3 regions of the Caproiciproducens galactitolivorans genome follow, and region 1 is predicted to be linked to each of the others. Evidence: riboswitches for the same ligand, from Rfam matches in the RefSeq annotation. Region 1 holds a riboswitch; each other region holds the start of a gene.
What was found. A riboswitch is a leader RNA that binds a small molecule or an ion and turns the genes downstream of it on or off. The one in region 1 is predicted to bind fluoride.
Positions count from the first base shown of each region.

Region 2: another riboswitch for fluoride. It lies ahead of crcB (fluoride efflux transporter CrcB); the one in region 1 lies ahead of P9B68_RS09115 (universal stress protein).
Region 3: another riboswitch for fluoride. It lies ahead of P9B68_RS04130 (inorganic diphosphatase); the one in region 1 lies ahead of P9B68_RS09115 (universal stress protein).

Region 1 covers NZ_JAJUFJ010000011.1:93,777-100,484, reverse strand. Annotated here, with positions in the region: gene P9B68_RS09130 (MutS-related protein) at 1-1,518, opposite strand, end outside; gene P9B68_RS09125 (MutS-related protein) at 1,550-3,019, opposite strand; gene P9B68_RS09120 (redox-sensing transcriptional repressor Rex) at 3,113-3,766, opposite strand; fluoride riboswitch at 3,953-4,022, opposite strand; gene P9B68_RS09115 (universal stress protein) at 4,020-4,802, opposite strand; fluoride riboswitch at 4,865-4,937, opposite strand; fluoride riboswitch at 5,051-5,114, shown strand; gene P9B68_RS09110 (MFS transporter) at 5,160-6,332, shown strand; gene P9B68_RS09105 (MFS transporter) at 6,389-6,708, shown strand, end outside.
Region 2 covers NZ_JAJUFJ010000002.1:10,710-17,417, forward strand. Annotated here, with positions in the region: gene P9B68_RS02430 (hypothetical protein) at 1-502, shown strand, start outside; gene P9B68_RS02435 (EamA family transporter) at 859-1,272, shown strand; gene P9B68_RS02440 (GNAT family N-acetyltransferase) at 1,401-1,979, shown strand; fluoride riboswitch at 2,218-2,278, shown strand; gene crcB (fluoride efflux transporter CrcB) at 2,321-2,692, shown strand; gene P9B68_RS02450 (DUF4317 domain-containing protein) at 2,873-4,000, opposite strand; gene P9B68_RS02455 (MATE family efflux transporter) at 4,212-5,585, shown strand; gene P9B68_RS02460 (undecaprenyl-diphosphate phosphatase) at 5,768-6,598, shown strand; gene P9B68_RS02465 (M42 family metallopeptidase) at 6,642-6,708, shown strand, end outside.
Region 3 covers NZ_JAJUFJ010000003.1:141,033-147,740, forward strand. Annotated here, with positions in the region: gene P9B68_RS04120 (TrmB family transcriptional regulator) at 1-474, shown strand, start outside; gene P9B68_RS04125 (diaminopimelate decarboxylase) at 480-1,769, shown strand; fluoride riboswitch at 1,822-1,895, shown strand; gene P9B68_RS04130 (inorganic diphosphatase) at 2,038-2,574, shown strand; gene P9B68_RS04135 (PocR ligand-binding domain-containing protein) at 2,615-3,658, opposite strand; gene P9B68_RS04140 (type 1 glutamine amidotransferase domain-containing protein) at 3,729-4,262, opposite strand; tRNA gene P9B68_RS04145 (tRNA-Gln) at 4,740-4,813, shown strand; tRNA gene P9B68_RS04150 (tRNA-Pro) at 4,838-4,914, shown strand; gene P9B68_RS04155 (hypothetical protein) at 5,448-5,876, opposite strand; gene P9B68_RS04160 (P-loop NTPase family protein) at 5,861-6,010, opposite strand; gene P9B68_RS04165 (hypothetical protein) at 6,105-6,476, shown strand; gene P9B68_RS04170 (beta/alpha barrel domain-containing protein) at 6,427-6,708, opposite strand, start outside.

The DNA.
Region 1 (6,708 bases):
CTCTGTTCCTTGTGTTTTGGGCAAAACCCAGTTTTTTTGAAGAAATATTTTGCGATACAGATCTTCGCCATAAGCAGTTTGAACTGGCTGCCCGGGAGCGATCTGAAACGTCCGCGTTCCATCTTCTGACCTTTGTGCTGTTAAATACAGAACATCCTGACGTCCATCCTGAAGAAAGCTGATTGCGTAAGTATAAAGGTGTGTAACAGAAAATACTTCAATTTTATTATCAATCAGCGCCTTTGTAATCTGTCGGCAGATTTCAGAACCTTCCCGTTCGTTTGTAGCCGCAAAAGATTCATTAAAGAGCACAAAAGAATAGGGACTGAGTTGATCGGAAATTTGATTCATACGAGACAGTTCTTCATCAAGCTTTCCGCTTTTCATAGAACTATCCTCTTCTTTTTTGAAATGGGTAAAAATTTTATTCCTTATTGGAGCCTGAAAGGATTCAGCTCCGACAAACATCCCACATTGCATCATCAACTGAGCCTGGCCAATACTTCGGAGAAATGTCGACTTTCCCCCTTGATTTGCGCCCGTAATGATAGTAAGGCGCTTATTTTCTGCACAAACCCGATTACCGATAACCGATGTATTTTTGGTCAAAGCAAGGCTAATGTCGTATAAATTATCAAATTTTCTATTTTCAGATCGGAGAGAAAGTAATTCAGGAATACATAGAGGCATCTTTAATTCCTTCATTTTGTCGTGCAAATTCAAGCAGCCTATATAAAAGGCAAGCTCCTGTTGAAGGGTCAGAAAAAAGTTTCCAATGTGTTCCGCTGATTGTGAAAGAACATTGGTACTTTCGTTAATTGCCCGATCACGTCTTTTTCCAAAATCAGAAGCACCGGCATCATCCCTTGGCGCTAGGTTAAATTCAGGAGAGAAACTCCAATGCCACCAAAAATGCTTTCCTTCTTTGCGCCTTAAAACATAATTCACACCTTGACAATAGTTACCAAGATTAGCACTAATCAATATTCCTTTGTTATCTTCATCTTTTAGTTCATTCAGCAACGCTCTAACCTGTGTAAAATAGTCATCACTCAGTTCATCTTGCAACATCTGAATGAATCGTTTCCAACCTTTTGCATGAAAATTCTGCGAATTACGTACTGCTGCATTACGGATGTTCAACAATGCTTCGGAATAAAGCTTTAGAAGGGTAATGGAGCTTGAATAATTGATTGACAAAGACTGATTAGGCGATAACCACGACCATAATCTGCTCTTCTGTTCCTTTGTTTCACAAGTAATTTTATATAATTTCCTTATGGTATCTGAATTACTAATACAGTCTTTGAGAATATCCTGTCGGTAACGAATTTGCTCTATGTTTTTCAAAGAATGAGACAGGACTTGATCGCATACATTCTCAACCAAGTCGTCCCCGTTGCCCATTGCGGATATAATCCGTTTTAATTCGAGATCATCAGACAATGTTTTCCAATCACAAGAGGGTTTTTCCTGCATATTAAAATCAAAATCATCAGCTAATAATCTGACTTCCATTTTTACCTATTCCTTCCGTACTTGGTACTATTCACATTTTTTGCTTTAGCCGTGCGCTGAGCTGAGCATAAGTAAGATGGTATTTCGAGGCGATGTGAAGTGCATAAGCCAGTCCGTCAGGAGGCTTACGTACAATTTGAAAGGTCCTTATTGTAGGATCGTTTTCATCTACCGTACTCATCATACTGACTGTTTCTTTTCCGTAAGTGGCAAGTTCATCAATAAATGTTACACAAATAGCCGGACAGCCGATTTTCACAATGGCATCCATCATATGGTTGCCCAGCAAAATAGCGTCCGATAGGGTGGTTGAAGAAAATATTTCGTTGATGACAATAAGGCTTTTCGAAGTGGCATGGCTTAGAATGTCATACAGTCGTTCCAAATCATCCTGTAGTTTTCCGTTGAGTGATGATAAATCTTCTTCGCGTTCGAAATGAGTGTAAATCTGGTCAAATAATAAAAGCGATGCCTCTTTTCCCGGAACGCACAAGCCGAGACTTGCAAGATAATGGATTTGCCCAAATGCGCGCGCATAGGTAGTTTTTCCTCCCTGATTTGGCCCTGTGACGACTAAAATCCGTTCCGGAGGCTCCAGCGTAAAATCGTTTGTAACCGGCTTGTTTTCAGAGCCAAGCGACTTTGCCAGTGCAAGATCGAAGAAGTTTAGGTCGTAGAGCCTGTCAGCACCGGACGTAAGCCTGGGATAGCAGAAAGGCAGCCCCCTTTCTTTGAGAGGTGCTATAAATCCCAGCCATGAAAGATAGAAGTGAACTTCACGTGAAAACTGCGCGATAACCGGATCAATGAATTCCAAGTTCCGCATACAGAAATCGTTCAGATCAGAAAAAACATTTGGGTAGCAGGTTGCGACCAGTTTGAGAACAGCAGCTTCCACATGCTCTGCCCGAGGTTCTTCCGTCAGCTTGTGGCGGTACTCTTGCACATTTCCCTGCTGAAAACGGGCAAATAATTCGCGGACGTCAACGCTGATGTCTGGCTGATTCTCGTATTTTCGGACTCGTATGGCGCCGTTTTTTATCAACATACAATAGTGCACCGTGGAAAGTTCCTTTTTCAGATCATCCACGCTTGTTTTCAAGGTAAGGAACTTCTCGCTTTCTTGATAGTTATGCAGATAGTCCACAAATCTCTGTAAGCCTTTCGAAAGTATCGTCTTTTTATTTAGACCATTTACTGCCTCAATGATGACGGAACAATATCGACTTGCAAAATCCAACATTCGTCCTCTGGCCAAATAGTTGTTTTGATAAGCGTCATTGGAAACCAGAATTTTCCTCAATTGATCTTGAAAGGCATTGAGCTCAAAAATGGTTTTAGAAAAAGTGGAAATGAGCTCCCGTAGCCCATCATTTTCAAGGTCACGCATAACATCCTGCCGATATTGGATAATATCCGCATTAGCGAGGGGTGTCAAAAACCAGCGATCCAGCTGGTATGTTTTGTAGCCGGTTAAAATTGGGTGGATTATTTGATCCAAATTTAGGTCTTTGAAATAGCCCGGTTCTGATTCCGCTTCCTGATGAGGAATCTTATCATCATTTGGGAATAAAATGCTGAAGAACGTAAAGCATCAATCCTTTCCAATTTGTGCGTCTGTTGACATGTCACATTGGGTTATTGTATTTGCATATGCAGCAAGTGATCTAAGCGTGTCCGTCATGCGTTCGTTGAATATCATCATATGGCTCGGAGCTTTGAGCTGGACGGAAGAAAAGTTCCATATAGCAACGATACCTGCTCTGACTAGTGCATCACAGGTCGTTTGCGCGCTGATACCTGGTGTCGCAATAATGGCAATCTTCGCATTCAACCGATGGCATATTGCTTCCAACTCATTAACAGGATAAACCGGCTTTCCCGATACGCCTTTTCGAATCAATTGTTCGTTAATATCAAAACCGGCGAGAATGTCGAGACCGTAGACGGAAAACCCAGCATAACCCAAAAGTGCTTTCCCGATTTTTCCAACACCGACCAATACCACCGCACTTGCTGATTTGCAGAGCATATGCTGATAAACCGCTTGAAAAAGTTCTTCCCGATTAATTTCTCTGAAACGTTCTATACCTAACAGAATCTGTATATCTCCCTTGACAGTTTTTGAAGGGATAGAAAGATCCTTTGCGATAGCGTTTAGCTTCAAGGCTTGTATATTTTGGGGGATATTTTGCAAATACTTAAAATAAAGTGGGATGCGCCGCATCATATCATTATCAACTTTCATATAACACCATTTCATAAATTGAATTACCCTGACTTATCCAATTCCTCAATGCTTTGCTTATAAATTGTCGTAAATCCATCAATTAATGGAACAGGCCCCGAATATTTCTCAGTTGGTTCATCGGTCATAAAAATTCCCTCTTGAGCGGTAAGCACCGTAAAAAACAGCTGATGCCATCTACCGCAATTTGTTGTAGAAGTCATCAGCCATTCGTTTCGGCTTGTTGCCAAGGGAGAACTTCATTCCCTTTTATTTAGTTTTCCGTGTTCTCAAAGCGGGCAATATAATGGAATTTTAGTGGTTCCGTCATGCTTGGGTTTACTACTTTTATTTGATCCAGATGGTCGTAACAAACCAGTATTTCAACCTGAATCTCTTTTTCTTCCCCTTTCTTTAAATCGTAATGATCCGGCTGTTTGTTCTGAGGCGGAAGGTTCCACATATTTCCATCCGGGTTAAAAGCTAGATGATTCAGCCTCATTTTCCCCTCTAAGACCGTAATAAAATAACTGCATATTCCCGCTTGAACCGGCAGATAACAAGTGCTCGTTTTCAGACTGGCTTGCCCTGCCAAGGTGACAATATCATCCATATGCTTGCATCTTACTAATTTACGGTTCAATCGTTCATAGGAACCGTTTTCCGGTACAATCATGACGATGCAACTAGCGTATTTTACCACATAAGACGCTACAGATCCAATCATTTGAGACCAACCGTCTTTGGTGGATTTTGTCATTACAATGATATCTATGTTATTTTGGTTTGCACAATCCAAAATCCCTTCCCCGGCGCGGCCAATCACTACTTCTTTTTTCACCTGAAAACCCGGCATTTGATCGGAAACAGCATCCAAAGTCGATTTCATTTCCTTTTTTATCTTATCAAATTCTTTCGCAGAAAACATTGACGCAATATCTTCCCGAACCATGAGCAGTACAATATTCACGTCTTTTGGCATGTATAGTGACTTTACCAAGTCAACCGCTTTCATGCTGCGTTCCGTTCCGTCAATCGGGATAAGGATATTTCTCATGACAGTGCCTCCCATCTGATAAGTCCCCCCCTTAGACGATGAAAAAGGCTGACAACCTCTACAATCTTGTAGAAGCCATCAGCTGTAATCAGCAATTCGGATATTCCGAAGGGGAGCTTCATCCCTTTAAGGGTAGTATAGCACTTTGCATCAGCATCTGCAAGAATTATACTAACTTTTATCAATTGTATTTGCAGCATTGAATTATAGTTGACAAAACACAGTCTTATGACTAAACTTAAAGCAATTAGAATAACGGCGATGAAGTTCGCCTTATACCCCATTTCTGGGGTTAATGACTTCTATTATTATAAATAATAGAAGTTTTTTTGTTGGAGAAAAAAGGAGTGTATCATCATGAAGCGAAACAGAAACAATGTTCGTACTCTCGGATGGGTAGCTTTCTTCGGAGGATTCGGGCAAGATATGATACAGCCCATCCTGCCTGTATTCTATTCCTCAGTCCTTGGCATGAGCAAGGAGATGATAGGGTTAGTAGAAGGTAGCCTTACAACAATCGTAAGCATCTTCAAAATTTTGTCTGGATTTTTGTCGGATAAACTAAAAAAGCGTAAAGCAATCGTATTTATTGGATATTTATTATCTGCAGTCAGTCGATTTTTGTTCGGCTTTGCTTCTACAGCATGGCAGGCTTTTGTTCTCCGCTTTGCCGACGGTATAGGAAAGGGCATAAAGGATGCGCCAAGAGACGCGCTTGTTGCTCAATCCGCAAAAGAAGGGGAAATGGGATTTTCCTTTGGCTATCAGCGCACACTTGATACATTTGGCTCTGTTGTTGGCCCACTTGCTACCGCCGGTCTCTTATGGCTTCTTGCGAAAAATATTATGCGATACAGAATTATTTTCTATATTGGCGGATTGATTTCAGCCATTACCCTTTTGCTGATTGTTTTTTTCGTGAGAGAAAAGTCTCAACCGGATTCACCCCAAGGGAGTAAGTTTAATTGGACACTCTTAAAAGGCAAATTCCTATATTTTCTGATTATAATGCTAATATTCACTTTAGGAAATTCAAGTGATTCCTATTTAATTTTACGTGCTCAAAATGTAGGTGTCAGCGTCATCGCAATTCCTGTTGTATATGCACTGTTTAACCTATTCTATGCGCTCCTATCCACACCGGCAGGTGCGTTGTCCGATAAAATCGGGCGGGTTAAAGTCATGCAAGCCGGGTGGCTGATTTACGCAATCGCCTATGTCGGGTTTGCTCTTGCAAATCAAGCATGGCAAATCTGGATCATTTATATCTTTTACGGGTTCTATTATGCGACGACAGAGGGTATAGCAAAAGCGTTAGTTGCACATATTGTGCCTGATAATCAGCGTGGCACAGCATACGGATTTTTTAATGCTTCTCTCGGACTAATGTCCTTACCTGCAAATTTAATTGCCGGATTCCTATGGGACAAAGTTGCACCGGCAGCAACTTTTTATTTCGGAGCTGCTTGTGCAATAATATCTTTAATTCTTTTAAGCTTTTCAAAATTAGAAAGATGTGCTGCCGATTAGGCAATGCTAAGAAATTGCTGCGCAAAAAAGAAACAGCATTTGGGAGACAATAATATATGGATAAAACAACTAAAAAGAAAAATCTCGCACTTGAATTTATTCTATTATTTGGATTAATCAGCGCCTTGGGGGATATTACTTATGAAGGAGCGCGTAGTATCTATGGCAGCTATTTAGGTGTATTGGGTGCCAATGCCGTGGCAGTTGGACTTATAACGGGTTTTGGAGAATTCCTGGGATATGCAATCCGGGCTGTTTCGGGATATTTTATTGATAAAACCGGTAATAGCTGGATTGTGACGACTATAGGCTATGCTATGCTTATTTCAGTTCCATTACTGGCTTTGGCTGAGCATTGGGAAATTGCAGCACTATT
Region 2 (6,708 bases), on a different contig from region 1:
TGGCAACAAGCTCTTTGTCGCTACGGTAAAAGGCTATTCCTTCACAAGCGACACCACCATGGATTTAGAAGTAAACGGATCCTATATGTTCAAGATTACCTCGGCGGCGGCTCCAACCGTTACCGTCGGTACTCCGTGCTTCAAGCTCGCTTTTGTTTCCAAATCCGGCAATGATTATTTCTACAGAATCACTTCCGCCGGTGCGTCGGGCTCCGCAGCCGGAATCTATGTGAACGGCACAAGAATTTTTGTTGCCACCGTAAAAGGCAACACTTTCACAAGTGATACGACAATGGATTTGACGGTGCATGGCGCCTATACCTTCAAGATTACCTCCGCCACAGCCCCATCCGTTACCGTTGGAACTCCGTGCTTCAAGCTCGCTTTTGTTTCCAAATCCGGCAATGATTATTACTACAAAATTACTTCCGCCGGCGCGGCGGACTCTGCAGCCGGAATTTATGTAAACGGCACAAGAATTTTTGTTGCCACAGTAGGATAAAAGTTTCCATGCTATATTCTTCATAATAATTCTATTTGCGAGGCATCGGTTTATCTTCCCCACGAACCGATGCCTCTCTTTTTATGTACCGTCCCGGGATCGCGCAGGATACCCGTATGTTTATGACAATCTCCTACGGTTCAGCTCGGCCGAAGCGCTGAAATTTCTGATGCGCCGCCGATTCGGCAGGATTGATTTTCGGTCCCCTGTGCGGTATAACATGAGTATAATTACAGATACTATTGCAAAATGGCTTTCTATAATGAAAAAGTGGCAACAGATAAATGTCACAAGCACTTATTAAAAAAAGAACGGGAGTGAATGGCACGATCGAAAAGTTAAAAAACGGAAATTCCATGTGGTTCATTTATGCGTTATTGTCCGCAGTATTTGCAGCGTCTACGTCCATACTGGCCAAGATCGGAATTGAGGACATAAACTCTAACTTAGCTACTGCAATACGCACCGCAGTCGTTTTAATCATGGCGTGGGGAATCGTTTTTATCACCGGAACACAGTTCCAAATTGCGAATATTACTCAAAAAAGCTGGATATTCCTTATTCTGTCCGGCATTGCAACCGGCCTTTCATGGCTATTCTATTATAAGGCACTTCAAATCGGCGAAGCCTCAAAAGTAATCCCAATCGATAAATTCAGCGTGGTCATTGCCATGGTTCTTGCTTTTGTGGCGCTGAAGGAAACGGTAACAGTGAAAAGCATCCTCGGCGGCATACTAATTACCCTTGGTACGTTTGTCATGATTTTGTGACATAAGGCTGCTATTGTTTTTTATGGTTTCGGTTATCCGCATAGGGGATAAGCCGGTCATATGAAAGAATATGATTCCCATCACCTCCACAATGGGAATTACATTTATGAAAGAAAGAAGGTCGTAAAATGGAGCAGGGAACCCTGATCCGGATGGCAACAGAAAAGGACGCAGAAGAACTTTTGGATATTTATTCCCCCTATGTTCGGAATACGTCCATTACTTTTGAGTATGACGTACCGTCCGTAGCTGAGTTTTCAAGGCGAACCAAAGACACTTTACAAATGTATCCCTACATTGTCGCTGTGGATGAGGGGCGCATTGTCGGCTATGCATATGCATCGGCATTTAAAAAGCGCGCGGCTTACAATTGGGCGGTTGAAACCAGCATATACATAAAACAGGATTGCCGAAGGAAAGGCTTGGGAAAAAAACTGTATCTTGCTCTGGAGGAGCTTCTGAAACGCCAGAACATTATTAACCTGAACGCCTGCATTGCCTATACACCGGTTGAGGATGCGCACCTTAACAATGCCAGTATGGCTTTCCACGAGCATTTAGGGTATGCAAAAGCGGCTCACTTTACAAAATGCGGCTATAAGTTCGGCACATGGTACGATATGATCTGGATGGAAAAGATGATCGGAGAGCATCCGGAAGTACCAAAAAAAGTCATTCCCATAACGGAAATCAGCTATGACTTTTAGTTTATAATCTGGAAATTGTACAATTTGTTTATTACATACTGGCTGATCCGAACACTCTTATTCTTGAAACTGAAAAATTTTCTTTTCGGGAATAAGAGTGTATTTTATTCTGGCTATGCGGGCGGCATCGCTGCAATAAGGGATTGTACAAAAAACACGAAATCGAGCAAGGAGAATCCGATTCTTTATGTTTTCTATGTATTTACAAACCAACGGATATCCTTTATCCTGTTATATAGTTCAATATGGTGATGAGGCTCACCAAAATGCATCTTTATGCTGATGGCTTCTACTTTACACTTAAAGTAGAAGCTTTTATTTTTTGTAAGGTGGTATAGGGAATGATTAAAGTATTAATTGTTGGTTTCGGCGGATTTTTGGGTACCATGTTAAGATACATAATTTCGTGCTCTACCTCAAAGTTTTTCGGCAACTTCCCCCTGGGGACTTTCCTTGTGAATGTACTTGGCGGGTTTATCATGGGCTTTATCATGGAATCCAGTACAAGCCTATTCCCTATGTCCCCAAACCTTCGGATATTCCTGACAACCGGATTTTTGGGAGGGCTTACAACATTTTCTACTTTCAGCTTTGAAACGGTTTCCTTTATCTCCGAAGGCGCATATTTAATGGGCGGGCTAAACGCCTGTCTGAATCTGTTTCTTGCCCTTTCCGCATGCTGGACGGGCAAATTCGTTGCGCAGCTATTGTAGGAAACCGCCTTCACCCTAGCATAAAAAAGCGCTCCGATTTTTTCGGAGCGCTTTTTTCAAGACATCTTTTTATAGCCGCGAATTTTATCGCGCAACATCTTTGCCAGTCTGCTGATATATGGTAAAATTATTCACATAACCGTTCTGCGGGGAAATCTTTTTTTAGGTTCCTAAGAACTGTTACGAAATATGAATGTTCACACCGTTTACCTCCACGCCTTCATCAGCACGGATTAAAATATACTTCACCCCATTGATGACCCGCGTGTCGACCAGGTCGCTGCATTCCGGGTTCACACGGATTGTCACATCGGGGGTACGCAGCTCAAATTGCTTGGTATCAATGATATTACGCGGACTGATTTCCATATCGGCGCCAAAAGCGTCGTCATATTTTTCTTCAAACGCTGTGACTCGGGTTTCCGGAACACCACAGGATTTCAAAACACCTTTCACCGTTTCCTTTGAAATCACCAACGGCTCTTTCTCTTTATTGGTTTTGTGTTCTTCAATCAGCCCGGACAATTCGCTGTGAACCGTTTGCACAACATCCAGATTGCAGTCATCTGCAATGGTTTCGCTCAAAATAGATTGGAATGTTTCTTTTTGTTCGGCGGCCGGCATTGGGATTTCGGTTTTGAATATGGCGTCCACGAATTCCGCGTGGTTCTCCGCAAGATTGTGGGAATAGTACAGGGCGTTATAAATGTTGGCGCTCCGGTCGTCAAAAGCCGGGAAAAGGAAGCCAAGCTCCGGCGCCGACACAATCCAGTCGGACGCAATATTCCGGAACGTGTTTTCACTGGCATAATAACCGAGCGCCGGCTTTGTCAGTTTCACAGGACAGATACTGCACAAAAAGTACGAAAACACTTCCGAGGAATCTTCCTGCTTTTCTCCGTCCTCTGCGTAGTAAGGAACATCATATTTGTCGCAGGCCAAAAGAATAAGGTATTTCCCCTCCAAGTTAAGCGCCTGAATCACGCGCCCATAGAATTCCCGAACGGCATCATCGTCCTCCAGCGAGGAATCTCGAAGTGCCATCAGCAACTTATGTTCCTCCCCTTCGAGGACCTGTCGAGTGGCAAACTCAATGTCGATCAGGTTTTTCCCAATTGTGCCAGACAGCGTCTTTTTTAGGATTGCCAGAAGCTCTTCGGCTTCTTCCTGCTGCATCAGCCCCAGCGACTGGCTGAATTGCGTAACAATTTCTCTCTGCTCGTTCACGTAGCAGCCGCGAATCCGGGTAATATTGCTCTTATCCGGACGAAAGCGGCGGCGAATTTCTGAAATTTCTTTTTCGTTCATAATATCCTTCATTCTGTATGTAATTTCATTTTGAATCCCGTATTCCCTATTATATTATGAAAAAAAATTTTTGTCATCCCGGCAAACGCCTTTTCGGCTGATCATTTTCTATTGCCGGCTTTGGAAACACCGGATGTTCCGGTCCGCAAAATTAGATTTACCAATATACTGATCATAAAAATCAAAACTGGTTTTGGAAAACCGGAAAGGAATGCTTGTGAAACACAATACGATCATTGACAGAAACGAAGCAAAAGCCTTTTACAAAACGGCCTTCTCTTTGATACTGCCCATGGCGCTTCAAAATTTAATCAACGTCGGGATTTCTTCCATCGACGTCCTTCTGCTCGGAAGGGTGAGCGAAACGGTGCTTTCCGCCGCCTCGCTTGCCAACCAAGTGCAATTCATCCTGACGTTAATTTTCTTCGGATTAACCTCCGGCGCCGCCGTTTTAACAGCCCAGTACTGGGGAAAGAAAGACACCGACAGCATCCTCAAAATCACGGCAATCAGTATGCGGTTCTCGTTGAGCGTTGCCGCCTTATTTACCCTAACCGTGCTGGTCTTCCCAGAGCAAATCATGAATATATTTACGAATGAGCGGCCGGTTATAGCGGAAGGGGTAAAATATCTTCGAATCATTTCCTTCTCATATATACTCATGTCGATCACGGTAATTTATCTGAATATCATGCGGAGCGTGGAGCGCGTCGTAATCTCCAGCGTGGTGTACCTGATTTCCCTGCTGTCGAACGTTACAATTGCTTCCCTGCTAATCTTCGGCTTGTTTGGCTGCCCAAAGCTTGGCATCCGGGGTTCCGCCATCGCAACACTTACTTCCAGAGGCATCGAGCTGCTGGTTGTCATAATCTATGCGGCAAAGTTCAACCATGTCCTGCGATTTAAGCCTTCGTCCCTGCTTTTGCGGGACAAATACCTGTTCCGGGACTTTCTGTACTATTCCGTCCCGGTTACAATAAACGAACTGATGTGGGGCTGCGGCGTGGCGATGAACGCCGTTGTGATCGGCCACCTTGGAAGCTCTGTTGTGTCGGCGAATTCCGTTGCGCAGATCACCCGGCAGCTTGCCCTGGTAATCGCCTTTGGGCTTGCAAACGCAACCGCAATCACCATCGGCAAGGCCATCGGGGAAAACCATCTGCAAAACGCCAAAATCTACGCCAGGCGTTTCATTAAGCTGAGCATTATCGCGGGCGGAGCCGGCGCGATCCTGATTCTGGCTGCAAGGCCGATGATCATATCCGCGTTAAATCTGGCGCCGACTACGCAAAATCATTTATCATTCATGCTGTTTGTGATGTCGTATTTTTCCTTTGCACAGGCAATCAACACAACGCTCATCGTCGGCGTTTTCCGGGGCGGCGGCGATACCCGGTTCGGGTTGGTCCTTGACACAACCACCATGTGGGGCGGCTCCATTCTAATGGGCGCCCTGGCGGCTTTCGTATTTAAATGGAGCGTTCCGGTCATCTATATGATCCTGATGAGCGATGAAATTATCAAAATCCCATTTTCGGTGCTGCGATACAAAAGCTTCAAATGGCTGAATAATGTGACCCGATAAGGAAATGTTTCAGATGGAAGGCGGCGGACAACAGTATCTTCGATTTTCAATATTCCGTTGCAGTTATCTCTGTTTTGGAATATAATCAATATTGTCTGAATAAACGCACGGAAATCTTCCAGACTTCCTATGGCTGAAAACAAGCTAAATCCAAGCTATGCAAACACGAAATGGAGAGAAATATGGGAATCGTAGAAATTTTAAAAGCAATCCTGTTTGGAATCGTTGAAGGAATTACGGAATGGCTGCCGATCAGCAGTACGGGGCATATGATCCTGCTTGACGACTTTGTAAAGCTGAATACCAGCGCCACTTTTAAGGCGATGTTCCTCGTTGTGATTCAATTCGGCGCTATTTTAGCGGTTATCGTGATTTATTGGAAGAATCTGATGCCCTTTGGTTTTCAAAAAAGATTGACGGTAAAGACCGACATTCTGAGTATGTGGGGAAAAATTATTGTGGCCTGTATTCCGGCCGCTATTGTCGGTTTACTGTGGGATGAGGAAATCGAGGCTTTCTTTTATAATTATCGAACGGTTTCAATCATGTTGATTTTATTCGGTATTTTGTTTATTATAATTGAAAACTACAATCGGAATAAACAGCCGAAGATCTCCGCAATTTCCAAAATAAGCTATAAAACAGCTTTGATCATCGGGCTTTTCCAGCTGATCGCCGCAATATTCCCCGGTACCTCCCGTTCCGGCGCAACCATCGTCGGCGCTCTTCTGATCGGGGTTGCAAGAACAACGGCGGCTGAATTTACATTTTATCTCGCTGTCCCGGTAATGTTTGGGGCAAGCGTACTGAAACTGGCGAAATTCGGTTTCCACTATACGGGTGTGGAGGTTTCCATTTTGCTCACCGGTATGGTCGTTGCCTTTGTTGTCTCCGTCCTCATCATAAAATTCCTGATGAACTATATTAAAAAGCACGACTTTAAAGTATTCGGATGGTACCGGATTGCCCTGGGTTCCATCATTTTACTCTATTTTGCCGTGAAATCCTTTTAAATACCGTTAGAGTAAACACGATAAATTTGTGGGAGTGTATAAAATGAATTATATAATCGACCAGTTAAAAGCGCTGACTGCGATCGACAGCCCAAGCGGGTTTACCGAAG
Region 3 (6,708 bases), on a different contig from region 1:
GAATTCTGCGGTAACCGGATTCGCCGCATGCAGGAATACGCACAATTGCTTACGCAGGTTCTCCCGGAGCAAAGGGAGGAAACCGGGGGTTATATCACCGTAAAGGGCGAAGAAAATATTTTTGACAAAATGAAAAACATGATTGACAAGGCGAAGGAGCGGGTCTATCTCGCCGTTTCCGGGCAGACGCTTTCAAAGCTGATGCCCCAGATCAAGGGGGCTGTCGCTCGGGGGTTGAAAGTCGTGATTATCACCGACCCGCCGTTTGCGTTGGATGGGGCGCAGGTTTATCATACGAAAACCGGGCAGCACCAAATCCGGCTGATTGCGGACTCGAAAAACGTACTGACAGGGGACACCGCGGCAGGATCCGAATCAACCTGCCTGTACTCCCAAAAACGGAATCTGATTGAGCTTTTTAAAGAAGCATTGAAAAATGAAATTACGCTGATCACAATGATGGAAGGAAGTTGATTTTCTTGAAGAAGCCGTTTGTTACACTAGAACAATTAAAAAAAATTACTGAAAAATACCCCACTCCATTTTATCTCTACGACGAAAAGGGAATTCGGGAAAATGTGCGAAGGCTGCAAAAGGCTTTTTCCTGGAATCCCGGTTTCCGGGAATATTTTGCGGTAAAGGCAACCCCAAATCCTTTTTTGCTTCGCCTGTTGAAGGAAGAAGGCTGCGGTACGGACTGTTCTTCTTTAACAGAACTGATGCTTGCGGACGCGGTGGGCTTCCACGGAAGCGATATCATGTTCTCTTCCAATGACACGCCTGCGCAGGAATTTGTGCTGGCAAAAAAGCTGGGCGGAATCATTAACCTGGACGATTTTACGCATATTGACTATCTGAAAGAAGCCACGGGTATTCCGGAAACTATCTGCTGCCGCTACAATCCCGGCGGAACCTTCCAAATCAGCAACGCAATTATGGATAATCCGGGTGAGTCAAAATACGGGTTCCCCTACGACCAGTTGAAGGAAGGGTTTCTCAAGCTGCGTTCGTATGGAGCGAAACGGTTCGGTCTGCATGCCTTTCTGGCAAGCAATACAACGGATGACGCGTATTATCCGACGCTGGCGGGTATTTTATTCCGTACGGCGGTTGACCTGTACAAGCAGACGGGAATTGCCGTGTCCTTCATTAACCTGTCCGGCGGAATCGGCATTCCGTACCGCCCCGAACAGAAACCGGCGGATATTGAAAAAATTGGCGAAGGCGTCCGAATGGCCTACGAAGAAATTCTGGTTCCGGCGGGACTTAAAAATGTGGATATTTACACCGAACTCGGGCGTTACATCCTCGGGCCATACGGCTGCCTTGTCACAACGGCAATCCATGAAAAACATATTTACAAGGAATACATCGGCGTAGATGCCTGCGCTGCAAATCTGATGCGCCCGGCAATGTACGGGGCGTACCACCATATCACGGTTATGGGCAAAGAAAACGCGCCCTGCGACCATCGGTACGATATTACTGGGAGCCTGTGTGAAAACAACGACAAATTTGCAATTGACCGTATGCTTCCGAAAATCAATAAGGGCGATTTGCTGGTAATACATGACGCGGGAGCACATGGGCACGCCATGGGGTACAATTATAACGGTCGCCTGCGTTCTGCGGAGCTGCTCCTGAAAGAGGACGGGCCTGTTGAATTAATCCGGCGTGCGGAAACCCCGATGGATTACTTTGCAACCCTTGATTTTTCGGAAACATTTCAAATATTGAAAAAGCGTGAGAAAGAACTGGGGATTGAATAGTGTGTTCAGATTGTCTCCGAAATACATTGACATTTTATTGGATTATGATAGAATACTTACTGGGAATGAAGTTCTCCCATAGCGAATGCTAAAATTGCTTTTAAAGCTGATGACTTCTGTGGCATACACAGCAGGCATCAGCTTTTTTGTTTACTCCGGGGAGGGGGAAAGAGGGGCGGCTTCTCGGCTCTCCGCTCAGACTAGCTATAATAGCCATACTCAAACCCCGTTTGAAGGGGGCATCGAAAAGAATATTGGAGGGGTATTTTTGAACATTTGGCACGATATCTCCAAAGAAAGAATCCAGACAGACGATTTTTGCGCGGTCATTGAAATTCCGAAAGGTTGTAAAACGAAATATGAACTTGATAAAGGTACGGGTACGCTCTATATGGATCGAATTCTTTATACTTCCGCGCATTATCCCGCAAATTACGGGTTTATTCCTCGCACGATAGCGGAAGACCGTGATCCTCTGGATGTTCTTGTGCTCTGTACTGAGGATATACAGTCTCTTTCTCTTGTTCGGTGTCGCCCGATCGGTGTCATTGCAATGCTGGACAGCGGGTTTGTGGACGAGAAAATTATTGCCGTTCCCTTTCATGACCCTACCTATAACGCCTATCACGATATAACGGAACTGCCGAAACATGTGCTTGAAGAAATGTCGCACTTTTTCTCCGTGTACAAGCAGCTCGAAGGAAAAGCTACGGCTGTTGAGCATATACAGGACGCGCAGGAAGCGAAGAAGATCATACGAGTATGCATTGAAAGATATGAAAAAGAGTATGGCGCAAAAGAATGAACGCAATTAAGGAACGCCTGCCGTTTTCGGCAGGCGTTCCTTAATTTTGCTTCATTAGACTGTTGAGCTGATCGGCAATATGAACGGATTCTTGTATCACGGCAGAAACCTCCTCCATTGCGCTTGACTGTTCCTGGGTCGTATGTAAAGTGATATTAGAGTTGTTTACGGTTTCTTGGATGGATTCCTTGATCTTCTTTGTTAGCTTCATGATATGTTCGGCCGTATCGTTGGAAGTTTGGGACAAGGTCTGAATTTCCTTTGCAACGACGTCGAATCCTCTTCCAGCCTCCCCGACGCGAGCCGATTCTATGGATGCGTTGATGCCCAGAATCTTTGTATAGGATGCGATTTGGGTGATGGATTTCAAAACATCATTAATTTCTTCCGTAATGGTTTCCACTTGCGAAATCTCTTCGTTCAGGTCCTGTTGCCGTTCCGTAATATTCTGCGCGGAGGACGCAAGTTCTTCCAGAGTGGACGAAATCTCGATGAATTTATTTGCCAAAAGCTTAGCGAGATGTTCAAGCTCAATTTTTGCATAGCCGTTTTTGGCGAGTGCATTGACGACAATAAACAAAACTTCCGCGGCGGCGCTGATGCTTTTCATATCCGTAACCTTGATCTTTTTTACCGCCTCGACCAACCCGTCCCCACTAACATCAATTTCATTTGCAACTTTGCGGTAATGCTCCTCCCGGGGGTTTTCCGAAAGTACCTGTCCGCCCAAAACGGTTCCGATCAGTTCGCCGTTAATGATGATCGGTGCGGCAAAATCAATCAGACCCGCGTGGCATTGTCCGACAAACGGCCTGCCGGAGCGGGCGGCCATTTCGCCCATGCGGTGGTGGGATTCGGCACAGCGGCGGTCACCAATTTGAGACTGGTGGACAAATCCGTCGCAAAATCTTGTATAGGAACTGGGATTTGTTACCGGGGTGCCGTTACGGTCTACGGTCACACTGGCACAATTCATACCGATTGCAAAATTATCCTGGAATTTTTGCAACAAAGAGATGTCGATGATATCGCTTATTTCGAGCACCTTCATGTCAAGCGTGCCGTCTTCGTTTGTTTTTATCATACTTTGTTCGTCCTTTTTTGTATTTTGTTTGGCGGTGAAATACGAGTATCTTAATCGTCAGATTTCGTATTTATGAATCCGGATAACGCTTTTCAAGAAGGGAAAGAAAAGCTTTCATATACCCCGGTAGATCCTGCGGCCGGCGGCTGGAAACGATATTGCCATCCACAACCACGGGCTTGTCCAGCCACTTTGCTCCCGCGTTTTCCATATCGTCTTTAATACCCGGCGTGCTTGTGACGTTCTTTCCATTCAGTATTTTTGCGGAAATCAGAACCCAGCCTGCGTGGCAAATCTGACCGATTGGTTTGTTTTCTCTGTCTATTGCGCGAACCATCTCGATCACTTCCGGAAAACGCCGGAGCTTGTCCGGAGCCCAGCCGCCCGGAACCAGAAGTGCGTCGTAATCCTCGATGGCGATGTCCCCAAACGCATAATCGGAAGTGGCAGGTACGCCGTATTTCCCGATGTATTTTTCGCCGGCTTTTTCTCCGACCAGATGAACGGTTACACCTGCTTCCCGAAGCCTTAGAACGGGGTACCACAATTCCAAATCCTCAAAATTGTTTGCAATGAAACAGACCACTTTTAATCCTTTTTTCACTAAATAATCCTCCTTTCATTTTGCTTTTATATATGATTTGAATTTTCTCGAAATTTTATAAAATTATTATATCATAATTCTAGGATGTGGTATTCTAATTTTACAATTTTTTTTATTGTATGATTTTTTATGAGGTTTTTACGCTGTTGCGGAGAAAATATTGCCTGTGTAAATACGGAGGTGCGTAAAGGAGCGCCTATCACAGAGAAAGCACCTTGTCTCCCCCGCAGAGCGCAGGAAGAAGTTACTTCAAAAAAAGATGGCATAAACCGGGAATTTTATAATAAGTTCTGAAAAAATACAAAGTACTAAAAAAATTAAAAAAAAAACTTGCATTTTACTGCTGAATGTAGTAGAATATATCTCGCTGACACGTTAGCCCCCATTACGATATAGGTTAGGTATTGACGGGGTGAACGGAATACAATATATGGTGTGACAAAGCCATAAAGTCATTATAAGTTGCCGATATTTTGATGCGGAATTGTGTAAGGGTAGCACGACAGACTCTGACTCTGTTTGTGAGGGTTCGAATCCTTCTTCCGCAGCCATGGCCCCAAAGAGGGCCGATTTTTCGAGGTGTGGCTCAGCTTGGTAGAGCGCTACGTTCGGGACGTAGAGGCCGCTGGTTCGAATCCAGTCACCTCGACCATGAATGATAAAGGGTAAAAGTATATGCTTTTACCCTTGTTATCAAATAATTTTTATGTATCACAAAGGATTGTTGGCGCAATCACATAGGAATAAAGGTTCCTCTCCTAGGTTCTCTGGAAGCTGCCCCCAATACAGTAACGTTGGAAAAACAAAAATTGCAAGGAAAATTTAACAATATATCGTTTGAAAGACCGTATTTATTCCGGTCTTTTATTTTATTCTAGTGTTTTTGTATTCTCTGCATTCAGATATATCGCTATATCGAAAAATTTGATATTAGTGCTTTTAAATCATAATTGTGCTAGCAGCCGCACGTTCAAACAATAATAAAATAGCGCAAAAAGTGGCTGGAAACTGGACAATTTTTAGTGGCTTTGCAATGTGCAAATGAAAATCAGCACGAATATATTGCAATCTTGCTAGAACATATGTATTTACTCAAGTACCAAGCATCCATCCTCAAATGCGGTCGGGTAAGTTAGTGGCATCATACGGTTTTTGAATACAATGATATAGGCATATACATAAAATCTACCTCCTGAATTCAACCGGCTTAGTCAGCCGGATAACGCGTATAAGGGTTACAAAAATCACAAGAGCCGTAATAGACAAGGAAATCTTCCCCTTGGTTGTGCAAAACAGAAACCCTTTCCAGTCATTATTCAAAGCGCATGCGGCCAGAATAATCCCTCCAATGATTGCAAGCACAGATAAATACATTTTTATTTCTTTATACATTTCATAGTCGAGTTCCTCGGAAACCGTACGCATTTTGGAGAGCTTCGCCACAATAGGATAGGTTGTTTCATTTTCTTCCAAACGATAGCCAATAAGACTGATCTCGTCCCCATATGGTGCGGAATATTTTAAGATGTCTGTCTGGGAAATCCGGGACTGTGACAACAATTCACCTAAAGAGGGGTGATTCTGCTTCCCGGCAGGAGTCAGGACTGGAAGCATGGCGTTTCTTCATCACAGGTGACGATCGCAACGCTCCGTTTTATTGCTTCCAGTCCTTTTGCGATCTTCACAGAAAGGGTGGTTTTTCCACTATCCGGGCTGCCCCAAATCGCAAGAACCTGATTATTGTTCATTTGTTTTTCCTCCCTGTTTGGATGCAAGGTACTGGTCCTGTGCGTCTATAAATTTCCGCGCTGTTTTCTCGTCTCCCCGGTAAACAAGGGATGCGTGGATGGTGTCGTTAGCGTTATAGTCGATGAGGTTTTTTTCTGCTCCGGTGTGACCAATACGGTCAAGGTGGTAGGCATTTCATTCTTTGTGGAAGTACTGGTATTATCTTTTCTTCCTGTTTTTATGTATTTATGGATCCTGGCGAATAACCCGATGGCTAACCCGAGTTATACGGAACGGATTTCGGCTCTCGCTTTGCAAGGCAATTCTTATCGAGAACCAGACGAACGGGAATCCCATCCTGAGCTAAAAGAGCAGATCGAGTACGATTATTTTGAGGAAAACTTCCCTGATGACCTAGGCGTCATTTCAGACATGATCATCCGCCTTCCATTCTGTGGCAGCCCACAATCCACTTTGCTGGAATAATACCGCGATAAATATACCATTTGTCGCTGCCATCCCACCCTGTCACAATCTGTTGAGCTTCTTCCGGCATATCTGCCACAAAATCAATCGCCCGTATAAGCTTTTTGCGATAGTTGTCTGGTATATTAACGGTCAGCCTATACGCTGTGCGGCTATAATCGATTAAGTTTCGGGTTGCCCAGCTTTGCTTGCGTGGGTCAGGCTCTGTAGTGAGCCATTGACAACGCGGTAT